DNA from 2 places in the Brevibacterium sp. Marseille-P9724 genome. Region 1 is predicted to be linked to the other one. Evidence: predicted binding sites of a transcription regulator. Region 1 holds the regulator's gene; the other holds the start of a gene.
The links. Region 1 encodes HrcA, which represses chaperone genes, less so after heat shock. Its sites were predicted from a motif close to TTNGCACTCGNNNNNNNCGAGTGCNAA; they were not measured.
Positions count from the first base shown of each region.

Region 2: groL (chaperonin GroEL) is a predicted target of HrcA. The motif match lies at 2,514-2,540, and genes of this name have one in related genera.

Region 1 covers NZ_LR722990.1:506,684-510,328, reverse strand. The annotation lists gene GC119_RS02470 (DUF3097 domain-containing protein) at 1-640, opposite strand, end outside; gene hrcA (heat-inducible transcriptional repressor HrcA) at 887-1,891, shown strand; gene dnaJ (molecular chaperone DnaJ) at 1,979-3,085, shown strand; gene GC119_RS02455 (16S rRNA (uracil(1498)-N(3))-methyltransferase) at 3,082-3,645, shown strand, end outside.
Region 2 covers NZ_LR722993.1:226,060-229,704, reverse strand. The annotation lists gene GC119_RS06970 (TetR/AcrR family transcriptional regulator) at 1-543, shown strand, start outside; gene groL (chaperonin GroEL) at 744-2,375, opposite strand; gene GC119_RS06960 (cold-shock protein) at 2,668-2,874, opposite strand; gene GC119_RS06955 (LytR C-terminal domain-containing protein) at 2,957-3,610, opposite strand; gene GC119_RS06950 (DUF3263 domain-containing protein) at 3,610-3,645, opposite strand, start outside.

The sequences.
Region 1 (3,645 bases):
CAACCACAGACGGCTTCACGGCCTGCCAAATGTCGACGTACGGGTGGCCCGTGACCCTCACGTGCTCCGCCCACGGCTGGCTGGCAACCTCGCTGACAATCCGCGTTTCCTTCGTGCCTTCGATCAGGTGATCAGCAAGAACCCCAACCCGGTGCTGTGCATCCGGCTGGAACTCGACCAGCGCCTCCATGAGGTCATCAAGACCTCCCAGGGGTTCGACGACAACACCTTCGACCCGCAGGTCGTCACCCCAGATCTTCTCGACCAGCTCGGCATCGTGCTTTCCCTCAACCCAAATCCGGCTGCCCCTGGCAACCCGGGCTTTGGTCTGCACGGCTCTGCTTCCCGAGGCGGTACGGCCGGGTTGCTTGTGCACTGCCGGGCGGGGGCGCACCAGTTCGACCGGTTTGCCTTCAAGCAGATAGCCGAAGCCCAAGGGGAAGGCCTGCGTGCGGCCGCGACGATCCTCCAGGTGGACGAGAAAACCGCCGTTGGTCTTCTCCAGCTTCACCACGGCGCCGACATAGCCGGTCTGAACCTCTTCCACAACCATTCCGCGTTTGATTTCAACCCGCTGGGTCTTGGGTCGTTGGTGGGTGCGGCCAGAGGAGAGGACGTCGCGTCCATAGCGATCAGACATGAGAACCACGATAGCCGTGCGCTGGTATCGCACCGAACATAGCGCGCCGTGGTGTTGCTCGCAGCGTGTTGCTCCCAGAACCGGCGCTGAACTAGTACCAAAGGCAACCGAGGCCAGCCCCAGAAGCAGCGGGCGTTTGTATAGACGTGCACGCATCATTAGAATTGGCACTCTAAGAGTGAGAGTGCCAAAAGCGAGCGCCCGATGTGCCCGTGCAGGGCAGGGCGCGGATGGGAGCGATTCGGGATGAACGACGAGCGGCGCAGCAGAGTTCTGCGGGCGATCGTCGAAGACTATGTGGCCACCAACGAGCCCGTCGGCTCCAAAGCCCTGGTCGAACGCCACAAGCTCGGCGTTTCCTCGGCAACCATCCGCAACGACATGGCCGCCCTCGAACAAGAAGGCCTCATTGCACAGCCGCACACCTCAGCCGGCCGTATCCCCACCGATGCGGGATACCGGGCATTCGTCGACCGCATTGACGATGTCAAACCTTTGTCCAGCGCAGAGAAACGAGCAATCTCCCAGATTCTCTCAAGCACGCAGAGCATTGACGACACCCTCGCCCAGACCGTCCGCCTGCTGTCGCGGCTGACGCACCAAGTGGCCCTCATCCAGTATCCGGTGCGCACCCAGACCACCATTCGGCGCGTGGAACTCGTTCAGCTGAGCCCAGAGCGCATCCTCGTCATCCTCATCACCGACACCGGAGAAGTCGAACAGCGAATAGTCGAAGCACTCGACCCGATTGACGAAGACGATGTACGCGGTATGCGCCGGGCCTTCAATGAGGCGTTGGAAGACACGCGGCTGGATGCCCTCGAAGAGACCCTCAGTGCACTCGCAGTGCCCGTATCACTGGCCCAGACGGCAACCGCAATCGCCGAACGTCTGGTTGAACTGGCCCGCAGCAAACGTCAGGACCGGCTCATCATGGCCGGGGCTGCAAACCTGGCCCGCGCCGGCAGCGAGTTCGGCACCCACATGGGTCCGCTGCTTGAGGCAATAGAAGAACAGGTTGTGCTTCTGAAGCTGCTGGCAGATATGCAGGCCGACGGCATTGCCGTGCAGATCGGCAGCGAAAATCGCTTTGAGGCGCTGGCAGGGGCGTCACTCATCGCAACCGGCTACGGAACAGAAGACACAACGGCCTCATTGGCAGTGCTCGGTCCCACCCGCATGGACTATCCCACCACCATGGCCGCCGTCAGAGCCGTGGCGAAATACGTATCGACCATTCTGTCGGACTGACCAGCTGACTGACCTGACCGATGACTTAATGACAGCACCCCCAAATCCCCGACCTTGTGCAGACGCATCTGAACGAAAGAAGAAGCAGTGAGCGATCACTACGAAACACTGGGCGTCGAACGAGACGCTTCCGCTGAAGACATCAAAAAGGCATACCGGAAGCTCGCCCGGAAGTACCACCCGGACGTCAACCCCGGCCACGAAGACGAATTCAAAAAAGTCTCCGTCGCCTACGAAACACTGTCCGATCCGGACAAGCGACGCCAGTACGACATGGGTGGATCCACCGCTGGCGCTGGCGGCTTCGGCGGTTTCTCCGACCTTTTCGACACCTTCTTCGGCGGGGGAGGACCACGCCGTTCAGGCCCGCCGAATCAGCGTGTGCGCCCCGGTCGCGACGCCCTCGTGGAACTCACGATCGACCTCGAAACCGCTGTCTTCGGCGGAAAAGAAGACATCCGCGTGCAGACGGCAGTCACGTGTGAAACCTGCCACGGCGGCGGTGCGCGCGAAGGCACCAAACCCGAAACCTGCGGGCTGTGCCACGGTGCGGGCACCATTTCGACCGTTCAGCGGACCATCCTGGGTGACATGCGCACCCAGCAGGTGTGCGGCAACTGCTCTGGCTACGGCGATGTCATCAAAGATCCGTGCAACAGCTGCGGTGGCGAAGGCCGCGTGCGCGAAGAGAAGACTCTGTCAGTCAAAATTCCGGCAGGCGTGCACGACGGCACCCGCATCCTGCTGTCCGGCCACGGAGAAGTCGGCCCCGGCGGCGGTCCCGCCGGTGACCTCCACATCGAAGTCACCGTCCGCGAACACGATGTGTTCACTCGCGACGGCGACAATCTGCGCGCCGAACTGTCCGTGCCCATGACCACAGCGGCACTCGGCAGCACCGTGACACTCGAAACCTTTGACGGTCCGCGCGAACTGACCATCGAACCGGGAACACAGACCGGCACGGTCGAAACCCTGGCAGGGCTCGGTGCGGGCCGCCTGCGCCGAGAAACCCGCGGCGACCTGCTGGTGACGGTCGTCGTGCAGACGCCCACCAAGCTCACCGGCGAACAGAAGAAGCTCCTCCAGCAGCTCTCAGAAATGCGCGGCGAAGACACCGTTGAGCACGGCCTGGAGACGAAGTCCAAGAGCGCCTTCAGCCGCTTCCGCGAAAGGTTCGCCCACAAGTCGTGACGCTTCCGGTCTTCTACACTGACGCCCCGCTGTCAGAGGTTCGCCCCGGGCAGCGCGTGCCGATTACGGGACAGGCGCTGCACCACGCCGTGACCGTACGCCGGATGAAGGCCGGGGAAGCGCTCGAACTCACCGACGGGGCCGGTCTGCGGGTTCGCGGAGTTCTTGAATCGGCTTCTAAAGAAGTCGCCGTTCTCGCTGCCGACGAGGTGGAGCACGAGCAGCCGCCCACACCGCGGCTGGGTCTGATCCAGGCTTTGGCTAAGGGCGACCGCGATCTGGCGGCAGTTGAAACCGCGGTGGAAGTCGGCGTCGACGTCGTCGTGCCGTGGCAAGCACAGCGCTCAATCGTCCAGTGGAAAGGTGCGAAAGCGGCCAAAGCACACGACAAGTGGGCCAATCTCATCCAGGCCGCCTCACTCCAGTCCCGCCGCGTGAACTTTCCGAAACTCGAGCAGCTGAGCTCCACCTCGTTCGCGGCCCAGAAGGCCCGCGAAGGCGCTCTCGTCATCGTCTTGCACGAAGCGGGACCCCGGCCCTTTGTGCAGACCCTGCGCAGT
Region 2 (3,645 bases), on a different contig from region 1:
CCCGGGGCGCACCGTATTCTCGATGCCGCTGAGCGGCTGTTCTACACCCATGGCATCCACGCTGTGGGGGTTGAAGCCATCGCCGCGGAAGCGGGCATGACAAAGCGCACTCTCTACAATCGATTCGGGTCCAAAGAGCGCCTGGTGGAGGCCTATCTTCAGCAGCGCAATCAACGCTGGCAGACACGCCTGGACAACCGGTTGGCCGAAGCGCCGCGCCCACGGATCAACGCTGTATTCGAGGCTTACACCGACGATGCTGACGGCGCTGTTCACGGATGCGCATTCCTCAATGCGGCAGCTGAGTTGCGAGGGAACCACCCCGGGATCGAAGTCATCCGAAGCCACAAACAGGCTGTACTGAGTGCAGTCCGACGCTTGGTCACAGAAGAGGTTGGCAGTGAGGCTGGAGAAGCTCTGGCAGATTATGTGTTTTTGCTGCTCGAGGGCGGGATAGCCCAACACGGGGTGAATCCGGAAAGCGGCAGCCTCGAAACGGCGAAGCACGCCGCAATGGACCTTCTGAGTGCGAAAACACCATGAATTCGTGACGCCCACCTTCGCCGTCCGCAGCGCGATTCAGGCTAGAGGCCGTGCCACAGGCCGGGTCACTGCCAATGCATAGAACGCGGTCGATGCCAACAAAAAGCCAGCCACCCCAGACACAGAAAAACCGCGGGCGCAGACAGTTCGTCTGCGCCCGCGGCCTGTGCCCTAGGAGGGCGTGTTCACGGTTGGCCGGATCAGAAGCCCATGCCGCCCATGTCGCCCATTCCGCCGGTGGGATCACCCGCGGGAGCGGGTTCCGGCTTGTCGGCCACGACGGCTTCCGTCGTGAGGAACAGGCCGGCGATCGAGGCGGCGTTCTGCAGAGCAGAGCGGGTCACCTTGACCGGGTCGTTGACACCGGCTGCCAGGAGGTCTTCGTATTCGCCGGTTGCGGCGTTGAGACCGTGGCCGGTTTCGAGTCCGCGCACCTTTTCGGCCACAACTCCGGGTTCGAGGCCGGCGTTGATGGCGATCTGCTTGAGCGGAGCTTCGATGGCCACCTTGACGATGGCAGCACCGGTGGCTTCGTCACCTTCGAGGTTGAGGTTTTCGAAGGCCTTGTCGCTTGCCTGGATGAGGGCCACACCACCGCCGGCGACGATGCCTTCGTCCACAGCCGCCTTGGCATTGCGGACGGCATCTTCGATGCGGTGTTTGGTTTCCTTGAGTTCGACTTCGGTTGCGGCTCCGGCCTTGATGACTGCAACACCGCCGGCCAGCTTGGCCAGGCGCTCCTGCAGCTTCTCGCGGTCGTAGTCCGAGTCCGAGTTTTCGATCTCGGTGCGGATCTGCTGCACGCGGCCGGCGATTTCGTCGGCGTCGCCTGCACCTTCGACGATGGTGGTTTCGTCCTTGGTGACAACGACCTTGCGGGCGGTGCCCAGCAGGTCCAGCGATGCGTTCTCCAGCTTCAGCCCGACCTCTTCGGCGATGACCTGGCCGCCGGTGAGGATCGCGATGTCTGCAAGCTGGGCCTTGCGGCGGTCGCCGAAGCCGGGGGCCTTGACGGCAACCGACTTGAAGGTTCCGCGGATCTTGTTGACCACGAGGACGGCGAGGGCTTCGCCTTCGACGTCTTCGGCAATGATCAGCAACGGCTTGCCGGACTGCTGGATCTTCTCAAGAACCGGCAGGAGGTCCTTCACGTTCGAGATCTTCGAGTTGACGATGAGGATGTAGGGGTCCTCGAGCACTGTTTCCTGGCGCTCTGCGTCAGACACGAAGTAACCGGAGATGTAGCCCTTGTCGAAGCGCATGCCTTCGGTCAGTTCGAGTTCGAGTCCGAAGGTGTTGGACTCTTCGACGGTGACGACGCCTTCCTTGCCGACCTTGTCGATGGCCTGGGCAATGAGTTCGCCGATTGCCGGGTCGCCAGCGGAAATGCCGGCGGTGGCAGCGATCTGTTCCTTGGTTTCGATTTCCTTAGCGGAGTCGAGCAGAACTTCGGTCAGGGACTCAACGGCCTTTTCGATGCCGCGCTTGAGGCTGAGCGGGTCTGCACCGGCTGCGACGTTGCGCAGACCTTCGGACACGAGAGCCTGTGCCAGAACGGTAGCGGTGGTCGTACCGTCACCTGCGACGTCGTCGGTCTTCTTGGCGACTTCCTTGACGAGTTCGGCGCCGATCTTTTCGTAGGCGTCTTCGAGCTCGATTTCCTTGGCGATGGACACGCCGTCGTTCGTGATGGTGGGTGCGCCCCACTTCTTTTCGAGAACAACATTGCGTCCGCGGGGACCGAGCGTCACCTTGACTGCATCAGCCAGGGTGTTCAGGCCGGTCTCCAGGCCGCGACGAGCTTCTTCGTCGAATGCAATGAGCTTTGCCATAGTGGCTGGCTTCCTCCCTGTAAGGGGTGGCAGTTGACTAGCACTGCCAGGTGCCCGCGACGGCAGGAAGCAGAGCCTGAATCCCTTCTTCAGGCCCGGCGTCCTCTGCCTGGGCAGTGCGTTTCACCACCACTAGATTTAGCACTCTCGACCTGAGAGTGCAAATACCAATCCCCTGCCGCTGGCACCTCGCAGGGCCCACTGGGCTCCCGTCTAAGGAACACGACGAGGGGGAGGGACAGAAGACCTGTTCCTCCCCCTCGTGAGCAGTTCAGTTCGGCTGCGGCGGCTGTCAGTCGAGCGGTTCGACGTTCTCAGCCTGCGCGCCCTTATCCCCCTGCACAATGTCGAACTGCACGCGACCGCCTTCGGCCAACGACCGGTAGCCCTGCATCTGAATTGCCGAATGGTGGACGAAGATTTCGTCGGAAGAGTCGTCTACGGCGATGAAGCCGTAGCCCTTTTCCGCGTTGAACCATTTGACGGTTCCCTGTGTCATGTCATCTCCCAAGTGTGGAACGAAACTTCAGTCTACCGCCCGCAGGGAGCTTCACCGGCCCGGTTTCCAGGCCAGCTCTCGGTCAGCCCTCGGCGGGATCGCTGTCGGCGACATCCGGGCCCATGAGGATTGTCACGCCCACCTGGTAGCGACGGGACTGTTCGACGCTCACACCGCCAAGCCCCTCGGCCACGCGCTCAGCAGCATCGCTGTACTCCGAGGACGAATAGTAGACGGTCGTAGATGACACCCGGGTGCCCGCGTTGCTCACGCGCCCCATCTTCCAGCCCTGTGCTTCATACTGGTCGGCGAACTTCCTGGCCGCACCGTTGACGCCGGATGCGTTGAGGATCGACAGATTGGGATCGCCGCTTTCAGCTTCGACGGTCGTCACTCCCCCGCCGGTTGATTCGCCGTCACTCGGGGTGCTTTCACTCTGCGTGCTCTCACCGGGCTCGCCTGACTGTGACGATTTGTCCTTGGCATCGTCGCCTGCTCCAGGTTCCTTCTGCTGCTGTTCTTCGACTTTGGCTTCCGGGTCTGAGCCTGCGGAGCGGATGATGTTGACCGCACCGACGATCAGGAGAACAGCCACCAGCGCAAGAACGATGACAACAGCGGTCGCCGCTTTATGGCTGCCTGCCGATGAGACGGCCCGGTGGGCTCCGCCTCGGCGGTTTGCAGCGTCTGCTGCACGGCGTTCTGCACGGGTTTCGTACTGGTGTTTGTCTGCCATCAGCGCGGGATCCTCGCCTGTGCTCCGGTTTCCTG